4 regions of the Rahnella variigena genome follow, and region 1 is predicted to be linked to each of the others. Evidence: predicted binding sites of a transcription regulator. Region 1 holds the regulator's gene; each other region holds the start of a gene.

Region 1 (7,400 bases):
TCTTGCTGAACGGAGCGGCTTCGAGACCCAGGGCTCGAAGACCGAGAGAAGGAACCGCAAAGCGGCAAGATTTCCAGCCTGTCACTGTGGTTGCTGAAACATAGCCAGCGAGCGGAGCGCGTGTTGAAAAAGCGAGGAGGAATCCAAAGGAGGAAAAGCATTTTCCTCCTTTGGGCGGTTTCGGCGCAGCGCGTTAAGTGATCCCCGTACTTGAGAAACCGAAATATTCTCCGGTCTGCTTCAAGCCGCCAGTACACGGCATCCGTACTTAAGAAACCGAAATATTCTCCGATTAGCTTTAAAAAGCAGTCTGGCTGTAAGCCAGTAAAAAGGGGATTTAAAAGGGGCAATCCCCTTCACGTTCACGCCTTCCGCGTCAACCAGATCCCATGATGTGGCCTCTGCTTCCACGCCAGTGACGAAATAGTATGCATCACGCTGAGATGTGAAATCACACGCCGCAGATGGCGTTCCATCTCGGTCAGGGGCATATCAGGATGCAGTTCCGGTGCATTGATCAGCGTGTTCTCATTGCCCGGCCCGTCATAAAGCAGTCGCTGCTGACAACTTTGCAACGCAATTTCACAGGTCTGTAAATACTCCGTCGCCAGTTTCTCCGGCAGCATGTAATGCTCGCGGGCGAGAATGGTCATTGCGTTGATGTGCTCGACAATGAACTGGCTGTGCGTCACCCACAGGCGCATATCCGCCAGATAATGCGAGTTAAAGCCGGGCTCCTGCATCGCCTGATTCAGTGACGTGAAAAGCTTGTTGTGCGCCTGATTGACCTGCATGCGGGTGTAAGCAAGCTTCGAGGTATCCGGATTTTCCTCAAGCAGTAAGCGGATAGCATCCTGATAGGTTTCCAGCGCCTGGTGCGCGTTCTGACGCAGTAATCCGCTCTGCCATTGCGGCCACAGCCAGATGGTGCCGCCGAACGCCAGCGCGCAGCCGATCAGCGTATCCACCAGCCGCGGTACCAGAAAATGCACGCCGTTCATCGCCAGCAGTTGCAGGGTATATACCGCCGTCACGGTCATGCCGACCATCGCCAGCCCGTAGTTTTTACGCAGCACCGTATACGACACCAGCGTGACGATCAGCATACACATCAGCGTGATGCCTTCGGGTAATTCCAGCTTCAGCAAACCGGCGGCAATCAGCAATCCGGCCAGCGTGCCCAGCGCACGGTGCTGGATCCGCACGCGCGTGGCGTTATAACCGTTCTGACTCACCAGCATGATGGTCAGCAAAATCCAGTAGGGCTTGGGCAGATTAAAGAACAGCCCCAGGCTGCTGCCAATCGCCAGAATGATCCCCAGACGGGCGGCATTGCGCAGGGCGACAGATTTGAAGGAAAGATAGCTTTTCAGCGCCGGCCAGAAGGGTAAACGCGGCTGAGTGTTCATCAGGTCACGTTTGTACAACGGGCGCTGTGTCCGCAGCAGGCGTGCAATGCGGCTGAAGTGGTAGTAGCAAAACTGGCCGACCGGATTCTCAGGATTGCGCGCGGCGATTTTCTCCAGCGCGGCCAGCTCGTTGGCCATCGTAAACCGTTCGGATAAACGGTGATAAAGAATGTCGTCGGCGATGACCCGCAGACGGGCGGAAATCACCTGCGCATTACGGCGGATAACCGCTTCGGCGTGGCTTTCTTCCACCAGCTTCTGCACTTCTTCCGGCTGATGCAGGCTCACCGTGATGTGCTCCTGCAAATCAAGCGCGACCTGAAAACGCTGAAACAGTCTTTTATGGTGATGATGATGGCCGTGTTGCGGCAGCATGTGCAGTTGCTGATAGAGCAGGGCAATCAGGTCGATGACCTGCTGCTGGCGCGTCAGCAACGGGGGTAACGCGGTTTCAGGATCGGTGTGTTGCGTCAGCAGGCTGTATTTAGCTTCGAAGTAATCCGCGAGTTGCAGATAGAGCTGGCTGAGCGTTTCGCGCATCGGCTGTTCTTCCGATATGCGAAACCACGCCCAGTTAAATAATCCGTACCAGGCCGTACCGGCGGCGAAAAGCACCGGCGCCTGCCATATCGGGCGAACGCCGACCATACTCAGTGTAAAGATGGTCGCCACCAGCGCGCCGGGCAACAGCCGCGCATGCAACGGGCTGATTTCGCCGGTTACGCCAAGCAGTAATGCCAGCGACAACATGATGAGTGGCAGGGGAATGTGCCAGCTTTCCAGCATCACTTGCAGCAGAATGCTGCTCATGGCAAAGAGCGTTCCGCCAATTATCAGGCGTTTGAAAAAGCGTTTATGCGGAGTATCCAGGCCCGCGACGTTGCAGCAGGCAGGACAAAGAGAGAACAGCAGCCCCATTTGCAGATTGCCGAACAACCAGCAGATACCAACGGGCAGGCACAACACCAGCGTCTGGCGCAGCGCGTAGTTAACTTCCGGATGGTAAAACAGTCTTCGCCATAGCGTCATGGATAAAGCTTAGCCCATAAAAAAGGCGCGACAGTGTTCTGCCGCGCCGATTTTTAAGGGATTAACGTGTGCCGTAAACGACAATCGTTTTACCGTGTGCCGAGATCAGACTTTGATCTTCCAGCATTTTGAGAATACGTCCGACTGTTTCACGTGAACAACCGACGATTTGGCCGATTTCCTGACGGGTGATCTTGATTTGCATCCCGTCCGGATGGGTCATCGCATCAGGCTGTTTAGCCAGATTAAGCAGAGTTTGAGCGATACGCCCTGTTACGTCGAGGAAGGCCAGGTTGCCGACTTTCTCTGACGTCACTTGCAGACGGTTTGCCATCTGCGCGGAAAGACGCATCAGAATATCCGGGTTAACCTGAATCAGCTGGCGGAATTTTTTATAAGAAATTTCAGCCACTTCACAGGCAGTTTTTGCACGAACCCACGCACTACGTTCCTGACCTTCTTCGAAGAGTCCCAGCTCGCCGATGAAGTCACCTTGGTTAAGGTAGGACAGTATCATTTCTTTGCCTTCTTCATCCTTGATAAGGACAGCAACTGACCCTTTCACGATGTAGTAAAGCGTTTCGGCTTTTTCACCCTGGTGAATCAGCGTACTTTTAGAAGGATACTTATGTATATGACAGTGAGACAGGAACCATTCGAGAGTCGGGTCTGTTTGTGGCTTGCCGAGAACCATTTGCTATTATCCTCTGTTGTTATCGCTGCCCAAAATCACAGGGCTCAGAGTTCCCTGTATGGCACTTCAAAATCAAAAGCGCCCTTTCAGCATATAACTCCCCAGAAATGCTGCAAGCGGGTGTCGGAGTGAAACAGCCTGATTATTGCCGTTATCACCGTGGGTTCTGTTCTTAAACCGCGAAAACCGTCACCGCAATTCACTGGAAAGTATGTTTCGGCTTTGTTTGTAGCACAGGTTTGCAATGCTGTCTTCTGTTGTCTCGCTTCAGCATGATGGCGATCGGGTTACGTTGCCAGATTTTAGGTGAAAGGGTACTCTGGGAGCGGAATTCGACGAGTTTATTCACCGGGAGAATAGTTCATGCACGCACGCGTAAAATGGGTAGAAGGGCTGACGTTTTTAGGCGAGTCAGCGTCAGGCCACCAGATTTCTATGGATGGTAATGCGGGCGATAAAGCACCCAGCCCGATGGAAATGCTGCTGATGTCCGCAGGCGGTTGCAGCGCGATTGATGTGGTGTCTATTTTGCAAAAAGGCCGTAACGACGTGCGTGATTGTGAAGTCAAGCTGACCTCACAACGCCGCGAAGAAGCGCCGCGCCTGTTCACGCACATCAATCTGCATTTTATCGTCACCGGTAAAGATCTCACCGATAAGATTGTTGAACGTGCCGTCAGCCTGTCTGCGGAAAAGTATTGCTCGGTGTCCCTGATGCTCGGCAAAGCGGCGACCATCACGCACAGCTTTGAAGTGATCAGCGTCGAATAAGTTACGACCAGTCATACGCGTGGCACTGGCTGCGCAATAAATCCAAAAATCGCCGCGCGGCAAACGTCAGCGGCGATTTTTGCGAGTAAAGCACACAGTATTCTGCCTGCGGCAGGGTATCGATATTGAGCATACTCAGCCTGTCTTCCAGCCCGAACGGCGCTTTCATCGCCCGCGCCACAATGGTCAGATAATCAGACTGCAACACCATATTTAGCCCGCACACCACCGAATCTGTATGCACCGGCATTTCCGCTGCCGGCTGATGAAATCCTCCCATCGATAACCTGATTTGCTGGTAATACCCCATATCCGTTTCGGGCAACAGCCAGCGCGCATCTTGTAATTCTTCGAAGGTCGTGGCGCCCGCCAGCGGATGTCCACGCCGGGCGATAACGCAGAAAGGTGCGCTGAACAGTGGCTCACGTACCAGATCTTCCAGCGGAAATCCCGGCCCGGCGGTACCGACCGCGAAATCCAGTTTCCCTTCGCGCAGTGCAGGTAATAACGTGGAAAGTTGCCCTTCTTTGATCAGCAGTTTGGACTGCGGAAACTGCGTCTTAAATTCTCCTGCCAGTCCGGGAAAAACCGTCAGCGCCAGCAGCGATGAAAATCCAATGGCGACGGAGCCCTGCGAATATTGTTCGATCTGGCGAATTTCATCGGCGGCGCGCTCAAGCTCTTCGAGGATAAATTGCATACGCTGTGCAAATGCCCGCCCCGTTTCGGTCAGCGTCATCCCCTGATTGCCACGCACGATCAGCTGCGTATCGAGCGTTTGTTCCAGTTCACGCAATGTTCTGCTGACCGCCGGTTGTGACTGATTCAACGCCCGCGCCGCGCCGCGAATACTGCCGCTGCGGATAACCTGCTGGAAAACCTTCAGTTGCTGTAATTTCGGCAAATAGCGCATCACGATCCCTATCAGTAAAAAGCATCACCCGCCCAAAAATTGCATCTTATGGTCACGCTGTAAAGCTGATAGCGTCAGGATCGCGAAAAATAATATGTTGTTATTCAGTTGATTACGTGATGCATGTCGCATTTTACGATTCATCCGGCAGTGAGAAAATCTGACGTGGTGATAACAAAAAGGGATATCCGCTATGAAAAGTCGTTCCCTGATGATCTTCCTGCTATTTGTCGGTTATGCCGTGGTGTATATCGATAAAACAGTGATGGGTTTTGCGCTGCTGCCCATCGAGCGCGAATTTAATCTGCAACCTGAACAGCTGGGGTATATCACCGGTATTTTCTTCCTGGCCTATTCGCTGTTTCAGATCCCCGCGGGCTGGCTGAATGACCGGTTCGGCTACAAAAAAGTGCTCGGTATGTCGCTGTTCTTGCTGGGCGGCTTCGCGCTGTGTTTCGGAACGCTGGGCCTCAGCCTGGGATTACTGGTCACGTTCCGGTTTCTCTCCGGCGTCGGCCATTCCGGCTATCCTGCGTCCTGCGCCAAAGCGGTAGTGTCTAATTTCGCAGTTGAGAAGCGAACCTTTGCGCAGTCGATTTTGCTGTCTTCCGCCGGACTGGCGATGACTGCCGGACCGCTGATTGCGGTTTACAGCCTGGATCATCTTGGCTGGCGCGGATCGTTCTCCATTCTCGGATTGCTGGCTTTTGCCATCGCCGTAGCGATTGTGATTTTTGTGCCCAATCCGCCGGAAGCACAAGCCCGTACCGGCGCGAAAACTGGTTATCGGGAGTTGCTGAAAAACCCGATTGTCCTGCTGCTGTTTGTCTCAATTTTCTGCATCAACATTCCGTCTTACGGCCTGATGGCGTGGTTGCCAAAATATCTCGTCCAGCAGCGCGGTATGTCACTCGACGTGTCAGGCATGGTGGTCGCGACCGGCGGGCTGGGTATCTGGATTTCTTCACTGGCAACCGGCTGGCTGGTCGGACGCTATATGCAGGGCAAAGAGCCGAAAGTGATTTTCTGCTGCGCACTGCTCAGTGCGTTGTGTATCTGGCTGGTGTTTACGTCGGCATCGGCGGTTACGGCCGGGTTGTTCCTGTTCCTCGGCTACGTTTTCCTGATGGCGTCCTTTGTGACCGTCTTTACGCTGCCGATGAAACGCCTGCCTTCTGACGTCATGGGCGCGGCGATGGGGATCATTAATACCGGCGGGACTCTCGGCGGATTTGTGGCGCCGATTGCGATGGGATATCTCATCACCGCCAGCCACGGTTACCTTTCTACGTTTGTATTTCTGGCGCTGGCGATGGTGGTGGCCGGTCTGGCTATCCTGCCGCTGGCAATAAAACCTCGTGCGCCAATGCGCGATGTGGCTTAACTGAGGAGAAGAGTGGTGACTTTTAATTTCGAAGCAATGCTGGCTGAAGTCAAAGCGGACGTCCTGCGCTGGCGCAGACATATTCATGCCCATCCTGAACTCTCTTTTCAGGAGCATAAAACGGCGGCATACATTACTCAGCAGCTGGAAAGTTTCGGCGGTCTGACCCTGACACATCTGACGCCCAACAGCGTGATTGCCGATCTGAAAGGGGCGCATCCGGGGCCGGTATATGCGCTGCGGGCGGATATTGATGCCCTGCCGATTCAGGAAGAGAACGATGAACCTTTCTGCTCAACGGTCCCCGGCGTGATGCACGCCTGTGGTCATGATGCTCACACCGCAATGTTGCTGGGTGCGGCAAAAGTGCTGACTCAATGTCAGTCTGAGTTGCATGGTTCTGTGCGGTTTATCTTCCAGCATGCTGAAGAAGTGCCACCGGGCGGGGCGCAGGAACTGGTGGATTTAGGCGTGCTGGATGGCGTTGAGAAAATCTTCGGCCTTCACGTGATGCCTAATTCTCCGACCGGTGAAGTGGGGCTGAAAGAGGGGGTATTCTGTGCCTCAACGGATAATTTCGACATCACCATTACCGGCAAAGGCGGCCACGGTTCTATGCCGCATTTGTGTATCGATCCGGTGGTGATCGGCGCGGAAGTCGTCACCGCACTGCAAAACGTTGTGGCGCGCCGTATTGATCCGCTTCAGGTGCCGGTGCTGACTATCGCAACCTTCCAGACGGGCGAAAGTTATAACGTGATCCCGGAGCGGGTGAAGCTCGCCGGAACGCTGCGGACGCATCACAGCAACGTGCGCGAACAGGTGCCGCAGGTGATGGAGCAGATCATTTCCGGAATTACTGCAGCGCATGGCGCAACATACGAACTGCGCTGGACACGCGGCTATGTGAACGGTCACAACCATCCTGAGGCCTGTGCGATAGCGCGTCAGGTGATTGAAAAAACGCTGGGACCGCAGGCGCTGCGCGAAGTTACTCAGCCGCTGTTTGGCGGAGAGGATTTCTCTTCCTACCAGCAAAAAGTGCCGGGGTGTTTTCTGTTTATTGGCAGCGGGAATGAAAAAATTGGCGCGACTTACGGCGTACATAATCCGCGTTTTCGTCTCGATGAAGAGGCGTTACAGACTGGCGTCGCGCTGCATGTCGGGTTTATCCTTCAGTTGCTGATGAACGACGCCTGA
Region 2 (7,400 bases), 3.4 Mb from region 1:
TACGATGCACAATGACAGCCGTACCGGAGACGCTCACCATCAGCATGCTGCTGTCTTTGCCCACGGTTTCATAATCGATATCAATACCGACAACGGCATTCGCGCCACGTTCTTTCGCCTGCTCTTCCAGTTCACGGAAGGCAATTTCACGCGCCTTGCGCAGCTCTTTTTCATACGCGCCTGAGCGCCCGCCGACGATATCGCGCACACCGGCAAAGAAATCACGGAAAATATTTGCGCCTAAAATCGCTTCGCCTGTCACCACGCCACAATATTCAGCGATAGTGAAACCTTCGAGGGTCGGAGTGGTTGAAACTTGCATGAGTATTCCTTATCAGTTGTCGTCCAAAGCCTGGCAATCATTTCATTTACAGCATAAACCATGCGTGCGGGATCGAGGTATCAGCCGGTGACTGATTTTCTCTTCGCCATGCATTAAGCCAAATCGGTTTTATACTGTATGGTAAAGAAAGTCATGGTGAAAATGTTCAATCTTTCAGTAAGGAATACGATGAAAAAGAAAACTCTTGTCGCCGCAATCCCGTTGGTGTTCATGTTAAATGCCTGCACCACGGTCGAACCTGCATACAAGGACATTGGCAGCCGTACCGCGCCGTGTGTCGACGGCGGCCCGGACAGCGTGGCTCAGCAATTCTATGATTTCCGCATTAAGCAAGGCGGCAGCGGCTTACCAAACTCCAGCCAGCTTGCCGCTTACCGGCCTTACCTGAGTACGGCGTTGTATAATGCGTTACTCAAAGCGCAATCCCAGCCTAAAGTCGATCTCGCCGCCACACCGAATGAAAAAACCGGTAACGGCGCAGTCGACGGCGATATCTTCTCCAGCCTGTTTGATGGCCCGACGTCCGCTTCCGTGGACAGCGCCTCAACTATTCCAAACACTGACGCCCGCAACATTCCTCTGCGCGTGACCTTCACACATGAGAAGGACAAAGGCGCATCCACCAGCTGGAAAGATGAAGTGTTAATGGTACGCGAAGGCAAATGCTGGACCGTCGATGATGTCCGCTACATGGCGAATCTTGATTTTGCTTCCAGCGGAACATTACGCCAGGTTTTAGAACATCAGTAATCGCTCTGCTTTCTAAAAATACCTCGTGAAAAAGGTTGGTCAGTGATGAATAACGTCATTGACCAACACCCCCGTCACAGATAGTTAACAATATGTTGTGCTAGACTTTAGCCTTCCTGCGGCAACACATAATTTTTAAGCCGCGATCGTTGCATAACTATGCTGTGGAAGTTACCATCTGCGGCATCAATGGCTATTCACTATTTGCGCATGAGTATTCAACTTAATAGCATCAACTGCTTCTACGGCGTGCATCAGGCGCTTTTTGACATTCAGCTTAACTGCCCCGCCGGTGAGACTTTGGTTTTACTCGGACCCAGTGGCGCAGGTAAAAGCTCCCTGTTACGTGTTCTGAACCTGCTGGAAATGCCGCGTTCAGGGACGTTGCAAATCGCCGGTAATACCTTCGATTTCACCCGTAAACCGGACGAGAAAGCCGTTCGCGAACTGCGTCAGAATGTCGGAATGGTCTTCCAGCAATACAATCTGTGGCCGCACCGCACCGTGCTCGACAACTTACTGGAAGCCCCGATGCGTGTTCTGGGTCTGACCAAAGATGTCGCGATGCAACGCGCCGGGAAATTGCTGACCCGTCTGCGTCTGACCGATTACGCGGATCGTTTTCCGCTGCACCTTTCCGGTGGCCAGCAACAGCGTGTGGCGATTGCCCGTGCGCTGATGATGGAGCCTCAGGTTCTGCTGTTTGATGAACCGACGGCGGCGCTGGATCCGGAAATCACCGCTCAGATCGTCAGCATCATCCGCGAACTGGCCGGTACCGGCATTACCCAGGTTATCGTGACCCATGAGGTTGAAGTGGCGCGTAAAACCGCCAGCCGCGTGGTGTACATGGAAAATGGCCGCATCGTCGAACAGGGTGATGCCTCCATTTTCGCCCAGCCGCAAACCAAAGAGTTTGCCAGCTATCTTTCCCATTAACTGTATTTTCACCAATACATTGATTGATGTTTTCTACGGAGTTAGCGATGAAAAAATTAGTAATTGCCGCGGTTCTGGCTACCGTCAGTTTGTCAGCCAGCGCGGCTGATACCATCCGTTTTGCGATGGAAGCGTCTTATCCTCCGTTTGAGTTTGTAGACTCCAGCAATCAGATCCAGGGCTTTGATGTCGATCTGGCGAACGCTATGTGTAAAGAGATGCAGGCAACCTGTACTTTTACCAACCAGGCCTTCGACAGTCTGATCCCAAGCCTGAAATTCCGCCGTTTTGACGCGGTGATTTCCGGTATGGACATCACGCCTGAACGTGAAAAACAAGTGTCCTTCACCAATGCTTACTACGACAACTCCGCTATTTTCATCGCGCATTCTGGTCAGTTCGCTGACGTTGCAGCGCTGAAAGGCAAACGTGTCGGTATGCAAAACGGCACCACCCATCAGAAATTCCTGATGGATAAGCATCCTGAAATCACTGCCGTGCCTTACGACAGCTATCAGAATGCCGTGCTGGATCTGAAAAATGGTCGTCTGGACGCGGTATTCGGTGACACCGCCGTGGTGAACGAATGGCTGAAGCAGAACAAAAACCTGGCCGCTGTCGGTGACAAAATCACTGACCCGACATACTTCGGTACCGGCCTGGGTGTTGCAGTTCGTCAGAACAATACTGAATTGCTGACTAAACTGAATGATGCTCTGGCAAAAGTGAAAGCAGACGGCACTTACAAAACGCTGTATTCAAAATGGTTCCAGCAATAAGTTTGCCTATCAATGACTGAATTCCAACCTTTAGCAAGCGCCGCCGGGATGACCGTCGGCCTTGCCGTTTGTGCGCTGATCCTCGGCCTGGTGCTGGCGATGATCTTCGCTGTCTGGGAATCCGCGCCGTGGAAGCCGCTTAGCTGGCTGGGCACCGCGTGGGTCACCGTGCTGCGCGGCCTGCCGGAAATCCTGGTGGTGCTGTTCATCTATTTCGGTTCTTCTCAGCTGCTGATGGTGCTGGCCGATGGCTTTAGCATCAATCTTGGTCTGTTCGCGATCCCGATCAAGCTGCCGATTGAGAATTTCGAAGTCAGCCCGTTCGTCTGTGGCGTGATCGCCCTTTCCCTGCTGTATTCGGCTTATGCATCGCAGACTTTACGTGGCGCACTGAAAGCCGTACCGCAAGGTCAGTGGGAATCCGGTCAGGTGCTGGGCATGAAAAAATCAGCGATCTTCTTTCGCCTGATCATGCCGCAAATGTGGCGTCATGCATTGCCGGGGCTGAGCAATCAGTGGCTGGTGCTGCTGAAAGATACCGCGCTGGTGTCGCTTATCAGCGTAAATGACCTGATGCTGCAAACCAAAAGCATCGCGACCCGTACTCAGGAGCCCTTTACCTGGTATGTGATTGCGGCCTGCATTTATCTGCTTGTCACCCTGTTCAGCCAGTTCGTGATTAAACGCATCGAACTGCGTACCACCCGCTTTGAACGGAGTGCTTCCTGATGTGGGAATATTTACCTGAAGTCCTCAAGGGATTGCACACCAGCCTGACGCTGACCGTGGCGGCGCTGATTGTGGCGCTGCTGCTGGCGATGATTTTCACCGTGATTCTGACGCTGAAAGTGCCGGTCGCCAGCCAGATTGTGAAAGGTTACATCACGCTGTTTACCGGCACGCCGTTGCTGGTGCAGATCTTCCTGATTTACTACGGTCCGGGTCAGTTTCCGTCGATTCGTGAAATTCCGTGGTTATGGGAAGTACTGTCGCAACCGTGGCTATGCGCGATGTTTGCTCTGGCGCTGAACAGCGCGGCATATACCACGCAGCTGTTTACCGGTGCGGTACGCGCCATTCCTTCCGGTCAGTGGCAATCTTGTGACGCGCTGGGTATGTCGAAGCCGCAGACCCTGCGCATCCTGCTGCCATACGCGTTTAAACGTGCGTTGTCGTCGTATTCCAACGAAGTGGTGCTGGTGTTTAAAAGTACCTCGCTGGCCTACACCATCACGCTGATGGATGTTATGGGTCACAGCCAGCTGATGTATGGCCGCACGTATGACGTGATGGTCTTCGGTGCCGCCGGTCTGGTGTATCTGTGCGTCAACGGTTTACTGACCCTGATGATGCGTCTGATTGAACGCCGTGCGCTGGCATTTGAACGCCGCAACTGATTAAGCAGAAAATACCTGAAGGGACGAGAAATCGTCCCTTTTTTTGTGCCTGTAAAACCGGCTCCATGCCAATTAATAATTTTTTAATCAAATTTATTGCATACAAATTCATTTAATGGCACTTTAATTAACGGTCTCACTTCCTGCCAGTTACCCGATTATATTAATAAAATCAGTAAACTGTACCGTGAAGGGAATGTCATTTTTTGAACAGGAATGTATTGCATGAAAAAGCTGATCCTCGCTGCCCTTTTGTCTGCCACTGCTTTTGCTGCCACTGCTGCAGATACTATTCGTTTCGGTACTTCTGCCACGTATCCGCCGTTTGAATCCATCGGTGCTGATAATCAGATTATTGGTTTTGATATCGATCTGGCGAACGCGCTGTGTAAGCAAATGCAGGAAACCTGCACCTTTACCAATCAGCCGTTTGATGGTCTGATCCCGGCGCTTAAATTCCGTCGTTTCGATGTGATCATTTCCGGCATGGACATTACCGAAGAGCGCAGCAAGCAAGTCACCTTTACCCAGCCTTACTACGCCAATACTGCGATGATCATCGGACCTAAAGGCAAGTTCGCGTCCATCGCTGACCTGAAAGGCAAACGCGTCGGACTGGAAAATGGCACCACACACCAGAAATACCTGATGGAAAAACACCCTGAAATCACCACCGTCGGGTATGACAGCTATCAGAATGCGATTCTGGATCTGAAAAGTGGTCGCCTGGACGGTCTGTTAGGCGATACCGCCGTGCTAAATGGCTGGCTGAAATCCAACCCGAATCTCGGTGAAGTGGGTGAACTGATTAAAGATCCGCAATACTTTGGTACCGGCGTCGGCATGGCGGTGCGTCCTGATGATAAGGAACTGCTGGCGAAACTGAACACGGCGCTCGAAGGCATCAAAGCCAACGGCGAATTCCAGAAGATCAATGACAAGTGGTTCCCGTCCCACTGATCCCCCGTCATCCTTCGAGCTGACGCTACGTTGGCCGCGTTCCAATTTGCTCCCGGCAGATTGGTCACTCACCCCGGTCACATACTGATGTATGTGACCGGGGGTCACTCAGTTACCGCCTGGATTCATCTCGAATGATTTTGGGGAAAGGACTAAAAAGGCGGCTGTTCTGCGTAACATCTCTCAAAAATGTAATCCGCCAGAACTTATTACATCGAAAAAGTGATATCCATCACACTACATTCATGGAATGACTTTTAAACTGTTCAACCGTAATCACTGTCGAGATCGAATGTTTATGCACGCACGTTTTCATACCGCCTTTGCGGCACTCCCTGAAAATTTATCCTCCGCGCTTGAGCCATTTCTGCGACATGACGACTTTCCGGCAATGTTCTCTGCGGCAGATGTTGCAGAGATAAAACAAGCGACAGGATTGAATGACGATGCGCTGGCCTTTGCTTTGCTGCCGCTGGCCGCAGCCTGTTCCGTCACGCCAATTTCTCATTTCCACGTCGGTGCCATTGCCCGCGGTATTTCCGGCAATCTGTATTTCGGTGCCAATATGGAATTCGCCAGTGCACCAATGCAGCAAACAGTTCACGCCGAGCAATCTGCAGTCACGCATGCCTGGCTGCGGGGCGAAACCCGTCTGGCTTCCATCACCGTGAACTACACGCCTTGTGGTCACTGCCGTCAGTTTATGAATGAACTGACCAGCGGAACGGCGCTGAATATTCATCTGCCGGACAGAGACGTCGCCACGCTGGGCGATTATCTGCCGCATTCATTCGGACCGAAGGATCTGGATATCACCACCCTGCTGATGGATAAAGTCGATCACGGTTTCAAAACCGATACGACTGATGCGCTGGCGCTGCTGGCGCTGGATGCCTGTAACCAGAGTCATGCGCCTTACAGCAAATCGCACAGTGGTGTGGCACTGGAAACATCCAACGGCAAACAGTTTGCTGGTCGTTACGCAGAAAACGCTGCGTTTAACCCAAGCCTGCCTCCGTTACAGGCCGCATTAATCTTGCTGAATATGTCAGGAGAAGATTGCCTGAACGTTCGTCGCGCGGTGCTGGTTGAGCAAAAAGAGGCGCTGATCACCCAAAACGATGCCACACGCGCCACCTTAAACGCGCTGGGCTGTCAGGATGTGAGCACGCTGACCTGCTGATAGTGTGAGCGGGTTAACACTAAAGACTCCAATTCCGGAGTCTTTAGTTACATAACATTGTCATTACATTTGTCATTTGAAATCCTTATTTCCTCTCTGTTACCCTCACCGCTCCGAAATATAAAAAACAACATTCTGAACACCGGAAGAGTAAAACGATGGAACTTGAATACGAAAGTAAACGTCCCCTGTACATCCCTCACGCTGGCCCGATCCTGTTAGAATTCCCGTTACTGAATAAAGGCAGTGCGTTCACCGAAGAAGAACGCAGCAATTTCAACCTCCACGGGTTGCTCCCGGAAGCGGTTGAAACTATCGAGGAACAAGCCGACCGTGCTTACCGCCAGTTTCAGAATTTCAAAACCGACATCGATAAGCATATCTATCTGAGAAACATTCAGGACACCAACGAAACGCTGTTCTACCGCCTTCTCGACAGCCATCTCAGCGAAATGATGCCGGTGATTTATACCCCGACCGTCGGCGAAGCCTGCGAACACTTTTCTGATATTTACCGCCGCGCACGTGGCCTGTTTATCTCATATCCGAACCGCGCCCACATTGATGACATGCTGCAAAACGCCACCAAACAACATGTAAAAGTCGTGGTGGTAACTGACGGTGAACGCATTCTCGGCCTGGGCGACCAGGGCATCGGCGGGATGGGCATTCCGATTGGTAAACTGTCTCTTTACACCGCGTGTGGCGGCATCAGCCCGGCGTATACCCTGCCGGTCGTGCTCGATGCGGGGACAAACAATCCGCAACTGCTCAATGACCCGCTGTATATGGGCTGGCGTCATCCGCGCATCACCGGTGAAGAGTATGAAGCCTTCGTCGATCAGTTCATTCAGGCAGTAAAAATCCGCTGGCCGAACGTGCTGTTGCAGTTTGAAGATTTCGCGCAGAAGAACGCCATGCCGCTCCTCGAACGTTATCGCGATGAGCTGTGCTGCTTTAACGATGATATTCAGGGCACAGCTTCCGTGGCGCTGGGCAGCCTGATTGCCGCCAGCAAAGCCGCCGGTGGCAAACTGAGTGATCAGACT
Region 3 (7,400 bases), 430 kb from region 1:
ATCAGTTCACTTTTTTGCTGGCGTGAGAGGTCAGATGGCTGTGTTTCTTGTTCTGCGGTTTGCGAACTCATGTTGTGGCATTCCAATAAGCGGCAAAGCGGGCATTTTTATTGAAATTACCGACAAAAGCAATCGTTTGCTATCGGCAATTTTTGATGGGGAGTTTGGGTTAAGGGGAGATTTACGATCTGTTTTTCTTGCTTATCGCAGCTTTAATGACTTCTAATTCAGCCTCTGGGGAAATGATACTTAAATGAGATGTTTATAACTCAATAATATTTTTGGATATTTTTTTAAAATGGAGTTTTTCAATGATTCAACTCGACACCTACGGCACGCTCGTTGCCGCCACGTTGGTACTCCTTTTAGGACGAAAATGCGTCCAGTCGGTCAAATTTCTAAAGAAATACACTATTCCTGAGCCCGTTGCCGGCGGGTTACTGGTCGCTTTGCTGTTGCTGATTGCCAATCAGATGTTCGGATTGGAAATCGGCTTTGATATGTCCCTGAAAGAGCCCCTGATGCTGGCGTTCTTTGCGACAATTGGTTTGAATGCCAATCTTTCCAGCTTGCGTGCAGGCGGCAAATCTTTATTTCTTCTGGTCTTTGTCGTGATCGGCCTGTTACTGATGCAAAACGCCATCGGTATCGGGATGGCGAAAATGCTGGGGCTTGATCCGCTGATGGGGCTGCTGGCCGGTTCGATTACACTTTCTGGCGGTCACGGAACAGGTGCGGCGTGGAGCAAGCTGTTTATCGAACGTTATGGCTTTGAAAACGCGACGGAAGTTGCAATGGCCTGCGCGACCTTCGGCCTGGTGTTAGGTGGAATTATCGGCGGTCCCGTGGCGCGTTATCTGGTCAGCCATTCTTCAACACCAAACGGCACACCGGAAGATGCCGCCGATCCCAGCGCATTTGAAAAACCGACCATCGGGCGAATGATCACCCCGCTGGTGATGGTGGAAACGATCGCGCTGATCGCGATATGTCTGATGGCTGGAACTTACTTTGCCAGCCTGCTTCAGGGGTCTGCCTTCGAAATTCCGACATTTGTCTGTGTTCTGTTCGTGGGTGTGATCCTGAGCAACGTCATGGCGTGGCTCGGTTTTTATCGTGTTTTCGACCGGGCCGTTTCAGTACTGGGTAATGTCAGCCTGTCATTGTTCCTGGCGATGGCACTGATGAGTCTGAAACTGTGGGAAATGGCGTCACTGGCTTTGCCGATGATGGCAATCCTCATCGTACAGACCATCGCGATGGCGCTTTACGCGATTTTCGTAACGTATCGCGTAATGGGCAAAAACTATGATGCCGCGGTACTGGCTGCCGGACATTGTGGCTTCGGGTTGGGTGCAACGCCGACGGCGATTGCAAATATGCAGGCGATCACCAACCAGTTTGGTCCTTCGCATCTGGCCTTCCTGGTTGTGCCGATGGTCGGTGCATTCTTCATTGATATTGCGAATGCGATCGTCATTAAACTGTATCTGATGCTGCCAATATTCCCGGCTTTCAGTTAAAAAAACAGGCACAGAAGTTTCGCTTCTGTGCCTGCCTTTCCTTCTGATTTATCGCTTACTGTGCTGCCTTTTCCGTAAACACCTCTTCCGCTTCAGCGGCTTTCTCCTGCGCCATCAGCTGTTTTTCATAAACCTTGAAAAACGGATAGTAAATCACCATCGAAAGCGCCATCAGCATGACGACCAGAATCGACACTTTGAAATCCCAGCCCATTGCCCAGGCTGCGCCAATCGGCGCCGGAGATGTCCAGGGAACCAGTGAAATCATATGCGGCAGAAGATCGGTTTTAACCGCAGTGTAGGCAATGACGGCATTCACCATCGGTGCCAGAAGGAAGGGGATGAAAAATACCGGGTTCATAACAATTGGCGTGCCGAAGATCACCGGCTCATTGATGTTAAAGCAGCTGGGAACCAGACTGAGTTTGCCCATTGTGCGCAGATGCGCCGACTTGCTGCGACAAAACAGCAACACCAGCCCGATGGTTGCGCCGGAGCCGCCGATAACGATCAGGAAATTCCAGAAAGCCTCAGTCATGATGTGCGTCATCGGTAAACCTGCGGCGAGATCTGTCTGATTCAGGCCAAGGTTGGTTAACCAGAAAGCCTGCAACATGCCGGAAACGATGGCTGAACCGTGAATGCCGGCAAACCACAGCAGGTGGCAAATCAGCACGGCGAGAAGTACCGCGGGCAGTGAGTCAGCGGCGGAAATCAGCGGTTCGAACAGCGCCATAATCGCCTGTGGTAACAGCATGTCAAACCCTGACTGCACCAGCAAACTCAAAGGGAAAAGCGTCACCACTACCGCAATAATCGGGATCAGCAAATCGAATGAATGCTTAATGTTTGAAGGAACCTGTTCAGGTAAGCGTATGCCGATATTGTATTTTTTCAGCAGCCGCGTCAGCTCAGTCACATAAATCGCCACCAGAATGGCGGTAAATATGCCCACGCCACCCAGCGCGACGGTCGACATTTTCTCATCAACCTGCGGCGCAGCAACCAGCAGAAAAGACATCAGCGCCAGCATCGCCGTCATAAACGGGTCAAGTTTGTAACTTCTTGCCAGATTGTAGGCAATCGATGCCGCGATGTAGATCGACATAATCCCCATCGTCATATTGAACGGCGTCAAAATTTGTACTTCATATTTAGCCGAAAGCGCCAGCCAGCCCCTGGCGAAACCCCACGAAGATTCAGGCGAGAATGGCGGGTGGACAAAAACCAGTAAAAATGAGCCGACAATCATAAACGGCATTGCTGAAATGAAGCCGTCACGTACTGCCATGACGTGCCGTTGTGAGGAAAGCCGGGCAGCAAAAGGGCTGATCTTTAGTTCTATAAAGTTAAAGAGTGACTGGCTGATGCTCATAATAATATTGGCCTTATGTTGAAGAGTTCAGACACGGTTGCCTTAATTATCATCAGTGTAGTGGCGGGGTGTGAAACCGGTTACCGACTTTGCCCCACTCTGTGAAGGTCATCAAATAACCAACGAAGAAAGCGGTTCAGCTGCGGTTACATTAAAATTTGCATGAATGTGAAGGCGCAAAAACATCATTTTTAATAATGTTTCGACGATAAGAGAGAGTGGAGAAGGGGATCAGGCGTTGGTGTATCTGACTCTTTCCGGCAGCCAGCGTTCTATCAATGCTTTGGCGTGATCCGGGAACTGCTGTTGCAGATAGCGCGCTATACGTTGTACGTCGGGGATCATTGCCTGGTCGCGTAACAGGTCCGCGACTTTAAACTCTGCACTGCCGGTCTGGCGTGTACCCAGTAATTCGCCCGGTCCGCGGATCTCTAAATCCTGCTGGGCAATGACAAAACCATCGTTACTGTCACGCAGTACCTGCAAACGTTTCTGCGCAGTTTTGCTCAGCGGCGTTTTGTAGAGCAGAACACAGTGAGAAGCCACGGCGCCGCGCCCGACGCGTCCGCGCAGCTGGTGTAACTGCGCCAGCCCTAAACGCTCCGGGTTTTCGATAATCATCAGGCTGGCGTTTGGCACGTCAACGCCAACTTCAATAACGGTCGTCGCCACCAGAAGTTGCACTTCGCCTTGTTTAAACGCCTGCATGACGGCCTGTTTTTCCTGCGCTTTCATGCGGCCATGCACCAGGCCGATATTGAGCGCTGGCAGGGCCTCTTTTAGTCCTTCCCAGGTGGCTTCGGCTGCCTGAGCCTCGAGCATTTCTGATTCTTCGATCAGCGTACATACCCAATAAGCCTGACGATTTTCCTGCTCGCAGGCACTTTTGACGCGGCTGATAATATCACTGCGGCGGGTATCGGGGATCGCGACGGTTGTCACCGGCGTACGGCCTGGCGGCAGTTCGTCGATCACTGACGTATCAAGATCCGCATAGGCAGTCATGGCCAGAGTTCGCGGGATAGGCGTCGCCGTCATGATCAGCTGATGTGGATGGAACCCTTGTTGCAGGCCTTTCTCCCACAGCGCCAGACGCTGGTGTACACCAAACCGGTGCTGTTCATCAATGATGACCAGAGAAAGTGACGAGAACAAAACCTGCTCCTGGAAGATGGCATGCGTGCCCACCACCATTGAAACCTGACCGCTGGCAATCGCGTCTTGCTGCGCCTGCCGGGCTTTACCTTTTTGTTTTCCTGCCAGCCAGCCGACCTGAATTCCCAGCGGTTCAAACCACTGACGGAAATTATTGGCATGTTGTTCGGCCAGCAATTCTGTCGGTGCCATTAATCCGACCTGTTGCCCCTGAGCGATAGCGCAGAGTGCTGCGAGAGCGGCCACCAGCGTCTTGCCTGAACCCACATCGCCCTGAACCAGACGCATCATCGGGTAGCTTTTCGCTAAATCCTGCTCGATTTCAGCCACCACGCGCTGCTGCGCACCTGTCGGGCTGAAAGGAAGAGAAGCGAGGAACTGCTTTTTCAGGCGATCGTCATGGTGCAACGGCAGTGCTTTATAACTTTGTGTACCGGCGCGAACGGCCAGCATACTGAGATTATGCGCTACCAGTTCTTCCATAATCAGGCGTCGCTGAGCAGGATGATGACCTTTCTCAAGATCGGCGAGCTGGATGTCTGGCGGCGGGCGATGCAGTAAATGCAGCGCCTGAGGAAGCGGGATCAGCGAACGGCTTAATTCTTCCGGCAATAATTCGGCGATAGGTACGGTATCGAGTAATTCTAAAGCCTGATCGGTCAGCTTACGCAATGTTGCCTGGCGAATACCTTCCGTTGTCGGATAAACCGGCGTGAGCGATTCCTGCAAAACCACTTCACTGTTTTCACCCTGAATGCGGTATTCCGGATGGATAACTTCTGCGCCGATGGTGCCGCGTTTAATTTCGCCATACGCGGTGACACGACGGCCTGCGGCCAGACTGTTTTTCATCGCGGCGTTAAAATTGAAGAACCGCAACGTCACCATGCCGGTGCCATCGCTTATCTGACAGGTCAGCATTCTGCGGCGGCCAAAACTGATATCACTGCGCAGCACTTCGCCTTCTATGGTCGCGAAAATGCCAGGCTGTAAATCATTGATGGTGTAAAGGCGGGTGCGATCTTCATAACGCAAAGGCAGGTGAAGCAGTAAATCCTGAATAGTTTCAAGGCCGAGTTTAGCGAGTTTATCTGCCTGACTGGCTCCGACGCCGGAAAGCGACGTCAGCGGGATGGCGTCGAGCAGGCGGCCTTTCATCTTTTTTTAACCGTCATTTGCATCGCAGACCACCATTCGTCATCGGCAACAATCTGGCCGTGATCGTCAATGAAAGGGCGTGGAAGTTTCTTGCGCTTCGCCACATTCGACAGCACCGGATAGCCACCTTCAAACAGCAATCGCTGCTGCTCTTTCTCGCTCAGCAGGCTGGTTTCGCGGCGATACAGACCGGCGTTTTCCCGCTGGCGCTGTGCTTCGTACAGGATAAGTGCTGAGGCGACAGATACGTTCAGAGATTGCACCATCCCGATCATCGGAATGATGATATCGCTGTCCGCGAGAGCTAAAGCTTCTGGAGTGATACCCGTTTTTTCTTGTCCGAGCAAGATACAGGTCGGACGGGTGTAATCAATGGCACGGAAATCGACAGCTTTTTCAGAAAGATTCGTAGCGAGTATTTGCATACCCTTCGCCTTCATTTTAGCGACGGCTTCCTGAATGGTTTTGTGTGTTTTGACCTGAACCCAGCTGTTGCTGCCCGCCGCCGAAGAGACCAGTGTTTTCATTCGGGTGGTAGGCCAGACGGCATGGATTTCATGAACGCCGACGGCGTCTGCCGTGCGAATGACGGCAGAAACGTTATGCGGTTTATGCACCTGTTCCATGCAGACCGTCAGGTCTGGCTGTCGGGCCGCAAGCATTTCGCGGATACGCGCATAACGTTCTGGGGTCATAACAATCAGTTTCGGTTGCGGGTAACTTTAATGACGTCCGGCATGATACGAATTTTACGCATGATATTCGCCAGATGAACGCGGTCGCGAGTCGTCAGGCGGATAAAGGCGCTGTAGACGCGACCGTCTTTTTCTTCGGTGCTCAGGCTCTGAATGTTCGACTGAGCAGCATTAATTGCTGCTGTCAGGTTCGCCAGTGCGCCCTGATGGTTGAACATATCGACTTTGATTTCGGCGATAAATTCCTGATCCGTTTCCTGATGGTCATCCCAGTCAACGGCCATGAATTTCTCAGGTTCTTTCTGATAGCCACGAATATTACGGCAGGACTCATGGTGGATAACCAGACCTTTGCCCGGGCTGACGTGCGCAATAATCGGGTCACCCGGGATCGGACGGCAACATTTTGCGAACGTGATCAGCACGCCGTCTGCGCCTTTAATCGGCAGGTTACGCGTGCCTGACGATGCCATTGATGACTGATCGCCCATCAGATTTTTAGCAACCACCACGCTCATCGCGTTACCGAGACCGATTTCAGCCAGCAGATCATCCATCGCCACGAGCTTCATGCGATCCAGCTCGTTTTTAATGTTTTCTGGCGGAATATCTGACAGTTTTTTACCGGCACCCAGCGCGTGATTCAGCAGACGACGACCCAGCGAAACGGAATCATCACGTTTCAGGTTTTTAAGCATCTGGCGGATTTTGGCGCGAGCGCGTGAGCTGACGACAAAGTTCAGCCAGGCAGCGTTCGGGCGGGCACCCGGAGCGGTAATGATTTCGATAGTCTGACCGCTGGTGAGCGGTTGTGAAAGCGGATAAGGCTGGCGGTCAACGCGCGCGCCGACACAGGCATGGCCGATATCGGTATGCACGGCGTAAGCAAAGTCGACCGGCGTCGCGCCCGCAGGCAATTCGACGATACGACCTTCCGGCGTAAAGACATAAATCTCATCCGGGAACAGATCCGATTTCACACTCTCGATAAATTCAAAGGAGTTACCTGCGCTTTGTTGCAGCTCAAGCAAACTCTGCAACCAGCGTTGAGCGCGGATCTGCGCCGTCGTGCTGGTTTCACTGTTCTCTTTATAAGCCCAGTGAGCGGCAACCCCCATCTCTGCCATCTGATCCATATCTTCAGTACGGATCTGCACTTCAACCGGCACGCCGTGCGGGCCGATAAGTGAGGTATGCAAAGATTGATAGCCGTTGGCTTTTGGGATTGCGATGTAATCTTTGACCCGACCCGGACGCGGTTTGTAGAGGCTGTGAGCCTGCCCTAACACGCGATAGCAGGTATCGAGGTCTTTAACGATCACCCGGAAGGCGTAGATATCCATGATGGAATGGAAACGCTGTTCCTTGAGGTGCATTTTGCAATAGATAGAGTACAGGTGTTTTTCGCGACCACTGACACGGCACTGAATACCGGCTTCGGTTAAACGGCCTTCTATCTCAGAGAGGATTTTTTGGATCATCTCTTTACGGTTA
Region 4 (7,400 bases), 2.7 Mb from region 1:
GATTTTTGAGTTTGCTCGATATTGGCAAACAGGCGGTCGAATTCCAGTAATAAGGTGTTATTCGGTAAGGAGAGACGCCCGACGTCGCGGGTTTTGGTGTGCCACTCCAGCCAGTCTGCCCAGTAGGCACGCGGGCGGAAATACACCCAGCGGTGATACCAGGAATCGGCGTTAGCGGAACGGCTGTAGAGATGACGGGCTTTCGGCGGGAATAACAACAGATCACCGGGGTTGCAGTAGAACGTATCTTCGCCGTCAAAAACTTTACCCTGCCCTTTTACGGTCAGGTTGAGAATGTAACCTTTCATGCCACCCGGACGGTCAATGGCAAAGTCCAGTGGCCCGTCAGCAAGGATCGGTGTCATACCGGCGACCAGATAGGCGTTGAAACTGTAACCCGGTAACAGCGGGTTTTGCTGCTGATCCTGAATCATACGGTGATACATCGAACCTCCCAAAACTTCACGTGGCTATGGACTTTTTATCTATTCTAATCGCCGATGAAAACGCTGCCAATAAATGTTACTTTTTTGTGAACAACCACGCGTTTTTGCGGCATTTAACCGGTCTGAGCGTTAAATGCCGCGGGTAGTAAGCTGTGAAAGCGTTATCACAAAACCGGTTTAAACGGTCTTTTTGGCTTTCTGTTTGTAACGGTCGAAGATAACCGCCGCCAGCAGGATCAGACCACGTACCACATACTGCGAGAACGGAGATATATTCAGCAGGTTCATGGCATTTTCCACGGTACCCAGGATCAGGATCCCCGATACCACGTAGGAAATCTTACCGATGCCGCCTTTCAGCGAAACGCCACCCAGCACGCAGGCGGAGATGACGATCAGCTCAAAGCCCAGCGACGTCATTGGCTGACCGCTGGTCATACGTGAAGCCAGAATGATCCCCGCCGCCGCCGATACCAGACCGGACAGTACGAAGATAATGATTTTAGTGCGCACCACCGGCACACCGGCCAGACGCGCGGCATCTTCATTACCCCCAATCGCCAGCGTGTTTCGGCCAAACGTGGTTTTGTTAAGCAGCAGACCAAAGATAATCAGACAGCCGACCGTCAGCCAGATTGGTGCGGGCAGTCCCAGCCAGTTGGCGTAGCCGAGTGCGAAGAAGCGTTCGTCTTCGATGCCCACTGCTTTACCGTCAGAAATGATGTACGCCAGACCGCGCACAATCTGCATGGTGGCAAGCGTGGTGATCAGCGCGTTAATTTTCAGGCGGGCGATAACAAAACCGTTGAGCAAACCGGTCAGCATCCCAAGCAGTAAACCGGCAGCGACGCCAATCCACAGGCTTTCAGTCATGTTGATGACCACCGCGGTTGTCACGCCCGCACAGGCGATGACGGAGGCGACGGACAAGTCAAAGTCACCGGAAGCCAGACAGAACAGCATCCCGCAGGCCACCATGCCGGACATCGAAATAGCCAGTCCCAGCCCTTTCATGTTGATGAAAGAACTGAAGTTCGGCACGAAAATCGAACAGGCGAGAAACAGTACGGCGAACACCACTAACATGCCGTAGCTGTCCCAGATACGCATCAGGCCTTGTCCGCTGCGCGATGCAGCTGAAGGTTGATCCGGTTTGGCTGAATTGGTTGTCATACTCGACATAATATTTTTGCTCCTCAGTCAGGCAGCGTCAGGGGCAGAATCAAGGTCTAGTGTCCGCAACATGGCGAGCCCCAGCGCTTTTTCTTCGGTGGCTTCATCGTGGGACAGTTCGCCGGAGACAGCGCCTTCGCGCATCACCACAATTCTGTCCGCCAGACCCAGCACTTCCGGTAAATCACTGGACGCAAACAGCACCGCAATGCCTTGTTTCGCCAGTGAATAAATCACGTTGTAAATTTCATGCTTGGCGCCGACGTCAATCCCGCGCGTCGGTTCGTCGAGCAAAATGACTTTCATGTCTTCCGACAACCAGCGCCCCAAAATGGCTTTTTGCTGATTACCGCCGGAAAGGTTCATGATCAGCTGCTGATCGCTCGGCGTTTTGATATTCAGCGCCTCGATGTGCTTGCGCGCATTTTTCGCTTCCCAGGCGTTGTTGATCAGGCAACCCGCTTTCACCGTTTTCCGGCGGGCGCTGATGTTGATGTTGTCACGTACCGAGTGAACAGGAATGATGCCGTCGGCTTTGCGGTCTTCAGGACACAGCATGATGCCCTGGCGGATCGCGTCTGCCGGTTTGCGGATGTTCATCACTTTGCCATCGAGCCGCAGTGTGCCGCCGGTGACGCGCGTGCCGCCGAATAACCCCTTCATCAGCTCACTGCGACCGGCGCCTACCAGCCCGAACAGGCCGACGATTTCTCCCTGACGCACGCTCAGGCAGATCGGCGTTTTCACGCCCGGTGCTTTGACCTGATCCAGCTGCAAACGTATTTCGCCGTGCGGACGCGGCGCGTAGCCGTAAATGTCGTCCAGATTACGGCCGACCATCGCCTGCACCAGCTTGCTGTTATCCACCTGTGTCATGTCGTCAAAGGTACGCACATAGCGGCCGTCTTTGAAAACGGTGACAGCGTCACTTAATGCAAAAATCTCTTCCATACGGTGTGAGACATACAAAATCACACGCCCTTCTGCCCGCAACTCACGGATGACACGGAATAATTGTTCGATTTCACGTGCTGAAAGTGAACTGGTCGGCTCATCGAAAGCAATGATTTTGGCGTTACGCGCCAGCGCTTTAGCGATTTCCACCATCTGCCACTGGCCGATGGAGAGATATTTCAGCGGGGTATCGGGATCGATATCCAGCCCGAGGTGTTCGAGCTGAATTTTGGTTTCATAGCGCAGCAATTTGCGGTTCACAAAACCGTGTTTGCTGGGCAACTGTCCGAGATAAATGTTCTCTGCCACCGTCATTTCCGGCACCAGATGCAATTCCTGATAAATGATCGCCACACCGGCATCGAGCGCATCGGTGGTGTTATTGAAAGCGACCTGCTGCCCTCTGATATGAATATTGCCCTGTGAAGGCTGATAGTTGCCGCTGAGGATTTTCAGAAGCGTCGATTTACCCGCGCCGTTTTCGCCCATCAGCGCATGGATCTGCCCGGCATAACAATTGAAAGAAATCCCGTCCAGCGCTTTCACACCTGGAAAAGTTTTGCCAATGTCATGGAATTCCAGATACGGCGTGGCCGCATCAAACTCCGTCAGTGACGGTGTCAGCAAAGGCGTCTTGTTTGAAGATTGCTGAGTCATAGGGGCTACCTGGAAATTAAGTAAAGTTGAATGCACGCCACTGCACAGCAGAAAACAGTTCGTAAAACTTCCTGTCGTCCACTCTGCAGCAGCGTTATCTAATGCTCGTTTAACTCGCTATTCCTCTAAATCATTCGGGTTGCAGGAAGGCGGCAAGTTCGTGAATCCCCGGGAGCTTACATAAGTAAGTGACCGGGGTGAGCGAACGCAGCCAACGCATCTGCAGCCCGAAGGATGACGAGGAAATTACATTAAGCCTTTCTTCTTCAGTTCTTCTTTGAAGTTGTCGCGGGTGATCAGGACAACATCAGTGACTTCGGTGAATTTCGGTGGTTCAACGCCTTTGGTGACCCATTCGTTCAGCATCTGGATACTTTTATAACCGTGGATATCCGGGCTAGGTAACAGGGAACCGTAGAAGCCGGTTTGCGCGCTTTTTGACAGCTCATTCACGGCGTCCACACCGTTGATACCGATACCGATCACATTAGCGGCTTTGAATCCCTGACCTTCTGTTGCACGCACACCGCCGAGAACGGTGTTGTCGTTCATACCGATGATCAGCCAGTTCTTCACTTCAGGATGTTGGACTAACAGGGAGTTACCGGCATCCAGTGCGCCAGGAATATCGTTGGATTTGGTCGGAACTTTATAGATTTGTTTTTCCGGAAAACCGGCAGCTTTCAGCGCGTCCATTGAACCGGAAGTACGGCGGCGTGCAGTGTCCAGCTCATCAGCGGTAATCGCCATCACGCCGGTATCTGCGACTTTCCAGCCACGTTTTTGCATTTCTTTATACAGTTCCTGTCCCTGACGTTCGCCGATTTTGGTGGCGGCCATCATCACTAATGGCACCTCTTCCATTGGCTTGCCTTTGGCATTCACGAACTGGTCATCCACCTGGATAACTTTCATGTCATAGCTGCGCGCTTTCGCCATGATGGCAGGCCCCAGACGCGGATCCGGCGTACAGATAACAAAACCTTTCGCACCGTTTGCCGCCAGACTGTCGATGGCATTCAGCGTTTTTTCACCGTCTGGCACAGCAATTTTGATGACCTCAAAGTTCAGATCCTTACCGGCTTTATCTGCAAAGCGCCATTCAGTCTGGAACCACGGCTCTTCGGGCTGTTTAACCAGGAAACCCAGCTTTGGATTTTCGGCTGCCATAGCTGAATGTGACATAACGGCTGCTAACCCTACCGCCGCTAATGCCTTAGTGAATTTATGCATGATGTTCTCCGACTTTTATTGTTGTTTTTCACAATCGCAGTCTCATATCTGTTGGTTTGCCGCAATCATGAAAACGTTATCAGTAGCGTAAAGAAACAAAGTGAAAGTGCGGCGAAGTCCGGTATGTAGCGGATTTACGTCACACTCTCTTGTAAGACGGGTTAAGTTTTAGCGGTAATTTTGCAGCGGAATGTAGAGCGCTATCACACGGCGGGAAAACAGCAGGTTTGTACATAGATATAGCGATTTTAGCCAAACGCTAACATTTGACCAACCTCACAGAAACATCATTGGGAGCAGATTTGTGCATACTTCCAGCTAACGCCTCCTCACTCACTTTTTTGCATCCTCCTACTGTTAGAGCAATTCGATTCGCCGCCGTAATGACTACGGCAAACCTGAAGGAGTGAGAAAGAATGACGCAAGGTGCGATTGCTCTTGGTCTTGATTTTGGCAGCGATTCTGTCCGGGCACTGGCTGTGGATTGTCAGACCGGTGCGGAGATGGAAACTGACGTGGTTTATTATCCGCGCTGGACTGAAGGCCGTTACTGTGACGCGGCAATAAACCAGTTCCGCCACCATCCGCTCGACTATATAGAAGCGATGGAGCAGGCAATCAAAAACGTCGTGCAACGTCTGGGCAGTGAACGGGCGGCGCGCGTGGTAGGGATCGGTGTGGATTCCACCGGTTCCACGCCTGCTCCTGTAGATAATGAAGGCAACATTCTGGCGCTGACGCCTGAGTTCGCCGAAAACCCGAACGCCATGTTCGTGTTATGGAAAGATCACACGGCAATAGAAGAAGCCGAAGAAATTAACCGCCTGTGCCGCAGCGGTGAGTTCCCCGACTATTCCAGCTATATCGGCGGCGTTTACTCCTCTGAATGGTTCTGGGCAAAAATCCTGCATGTTTCCCGCGCGGACGCTGCCGTTAAAACAGCCGCGGCTTCCTGGGTTGAACTGTGCGACTGGGTGCCTGCCCTGCTTTCCGGTACCACCGCGCCGGACAAAGTGGTGCGTGGCCGTTGCAGCGCCGGACACAAAATGCTCTGGCATCCGTCATGGGGCGGTTTGCCGCCAAAAGATTTCTTCGCTGCTCTCGATCCTTTGCTGGTCGAAAACCTGCCGTATCCGCTGTTTACTGACACCGTTACCGCTGAACAGGCAGTTGGTACGCTGACCTCTGAATGGGCAGAACGCCTTGGTCTGCCTGCTTCCGTGGTGCTTTCCGGCGGTGCATTCGACTGCCATATGGGCGCAGTCGGCGCGGGCGCACAGCCTTATACGCTGGTGAAAGTGATCGGGACTTCCACCTGCGACATTCTGATCGCCGACAAAGAGCGTGTAAACGACCGCGCGATTGCCGGGATCTGCGGTCAGGTCGAAGGCAGCGTGGTGCCGGACATGATTGGGATGGAAGCCGGACAATCCGCTTTCGGTGATATGTATGCCTGGTTTAGCCGTCTGCTGAGCTGGCCGCTGATTCAGGCCGCCAAAGTGCATCCTGAAATGGCACCGCAACTGACCAGCCTGCAAAAAAATCTGCTGTCCGATCTCACCGCAGCGTGGGCGGCCAGTCCGAAACTCGATCATCTGCCGCTGGTGCTCGACTGGTTCAACGGTCGCCGTACGCCGTTTGCCAATCAGCGTCTGAAAGGCGTCATCACCGATATCAATCTGGGCACGCAAGCGCCGGAACTGTTCGGGGGCTTTATCGCTGCCACCGCCTTTGGCGCACGCGCCATCATGGAATGTTTCGAACAGCAGGATATTCCGGTGGAGAACGTCCTCACGCTCGGCGGTATCGCACGTAAATCACCGGTCATCATGCAGGTTTGCGCCGACGCGATGAACCGTCCGCTGCAAATCGTCGCCTCCGATCAGTGTTGCGCGCTGGGTGCGGCAATTTTTGCTGCCGTCGCCGCCGGGGAATTCAGCGACGTTCCGGCCGCACAGGAAAAAATGGCCTGCAGCATAGAACGTACGCTGCTGCCGGATCCACAGCGCGTCGAACAATATCAGCGCCTGTATGAACGTTATCAGCAATGGTGTGCCACCACTGAACCGCTGTTTGCAGCGAAACCGGCACATTAATGTCTGTCTCATAAATTGCTATTTCACACCTACGATATTCAGGAGTAATAAATGGACGCGTTTAAACATCTCGAAGTGTGGTTCGCCATTGGCAGTCAGCATCTGTACGGACCGGAAGCATTGCGTCAGGTAAAAGAGAACGCCGAGAAGGTGGTCAGTAGCCTGAACAGCGAAGCCGGTTTGCCGGTTAAACTGGTGCTTAAACCGCTGGTCACCACGCCGGATGAAATCACGGCGCTGTGCCGCGACGCCAACTACGACAATGCCTGCGTGGGGATCATCACCTGGCTGCACACCTTCTCTCCGGCCAAAATGTGGATCGCGGGCTTAAGCATTCTGCATAAGCCACTGTTGCAGTTCCATACACAGTTCAACGCTGAAATTCCGTGGGACACCATGGACATGGACTTCATGAACCTGAACCAGACCGCACACGGCGGCCGCGAGTTTGGCTTCATTGGTGCCCGTATGCGTCAGCAACACACTGTGGTCGCGGGTCACTGGCAGGATGGCGAATCACATCGCCGAATCGCCCAATGGATGCGCGTCGCTGCCGCGAAAAACGAAAGTCAGCATCTGAAAGTGGCGCGCTTTGGCGACAACATGCGTGAAGTTGCCGTGACAGAAGGTGACAAAGTGGCCGCACAAATCCAGTTCGGCTACAGCATCAATGCTTACGGCATTGGCGATTTGGTCAGCGTCATCAACGAAGTCAGCAAAGGCGATATCGACACGCTGGTGGAAGAATACGAAGCCACTTATCGCCTGACCGATGCGGTTAAACTTAACGGCGAACGTCGTGAAAACCTGCTGGATGCGGCGAAAATCGAACTGGGGATGA

What was found. Region 1 encodes CRP, which controls carbon source genes, mostly activating them, when cyclic AMP is high. Its sites were predicted from a motif close to ATGTGANNNNNNTCACAT; they were not measured.
Region 2: cdd (cytidine deaminase) is a predicted target of CRP. The motif match lies at 5,389-5,406, and genes of this name have one in related genera.
Region 3: CKQ54_RS03640 (PTS sugar transporter subunit IIC) is a predicted target of CRP. The motif match lies at 2,998-3,015, and genes of this name have one in related genera.
Region 4: CKQ54_RS14265 (arabinose ABC transporter substrate-binding protein) is a predicted target of CRP. The motif match lies at 4,728-4,745, and genes of this name have one in related genera.

The regions. Positions count from the first base shown of each region.
Region 1 covers NZ_NSDJ01000001.1:356,063-363,462, reverse strand. Annotated here, with positions in the region: gene CKQ54_RS01825 (YccS/YhfK family putative transporter) at 363-2,438, opposite strand; gene crp (cAMP-activated global transcriptional regulator CRP) at 2,500-3,132, opposite strand; gene CKQ54_RS01815 (OsmC family protein) at 3,496-3,903, shown strand; gene CKQ54_RS01810 (LysR substrate-binding domain-containing protein) at 3,905-4,816, opposite strand; gene CKQ54_RS01805 (MFS transporter) at 5,010-6,200, shown strand; gene CKQ54_RS01800 (amidohydrolase) at 6,216-7,400, shown strand.
Region 2 covers NZ_NSDJ01000001.1:3,759,214-3,766,613, forward strand. Annotated here, with positions in the region: gene CKQ54_RS17315 (heavy metal-binding domain-containing protein) at 1-322, opposite strand, end outside; gene CKQ54_RS17320 (lipoprotein) at 512-1,093, shown strand; gene artP (arginine ABC transporter ATP-binding protein ArtP) at 1,304-2,032, shown strand; gene artJ (arginine ABC transporter substrate-binding protein) at 2,080-2,811, shown strand; gene artQ (arginine ABC transporter permease ArtQ) at 2,824-3,540, shown strand; gene artM (arginine ABC transporter permease ArtM) at 3,540-4,208, shown strand; gene CKQ54_RS17345 (arginine ABC transporter substrate-binding protein) at 4,434-5,168, shown strand; gene cdd (cytidine deaminase) at 5,467-6,351, shown strand; gene CKQ54_RS17355 (NAD-dependent malic enzyme) at 6,510-7,400, shown strand, end outside.
Region 3 covers NZ_NSDJ01000001.1:786,708-794,107, forward strand. Annotated here, with positions in the region: gene CKQ54_RS03630 (nucleobase:cation symporter-2 family protein) at 1-71, opposite strand, end outside; gene gltS (sodium/glutamate symporter) at 312-1,523, shown strand; gene CKQ54_RS03640 (PTS sugar transporter subunit IIC) at 1,579-2,898, opposite strand; gene recG (ATP-dependent DNA helicase RecG) at 3,130-5,211, opposite strand; gene trmH (tRNA (guanosine(18)-2'-O)-methyltransferase TrmH) at 5,208-5,906, opposite strand; gene spoT (bifunctional GTP diphosphokinase/guanosine-3',5'-bis pyrophosphate 3'-pyrophosphohydrolase) at 5,912-7,400, opposite strand, start outside.
Region 4 covers NZ_NSDJ01000001.1:3,065,946-3,073,345, reverse strand. Annotated here, with positions in the region: gene araC (arabinose operon transcriptional regulator AraC) at 1-446, opposite strand, end outside; gene araH (L-arabinose ABC transporter permease AraH) at 624-1,628, opposite strand; gene araG (L-arabinose ABC transporter ATP-binding protein AraG) at 1,647-3,230, opposite strand; gene CKQ54_RS14265 (arabinose ABC transporter substrate-binding protein) at 3,477-4,463, opposite strand; gene CKQ54_RS14260 (ribulokinase) at 4,880-6,559, shown strand; gene araA (L-arabinose isomerase) at 6,611-7,400, shown strand, end outside.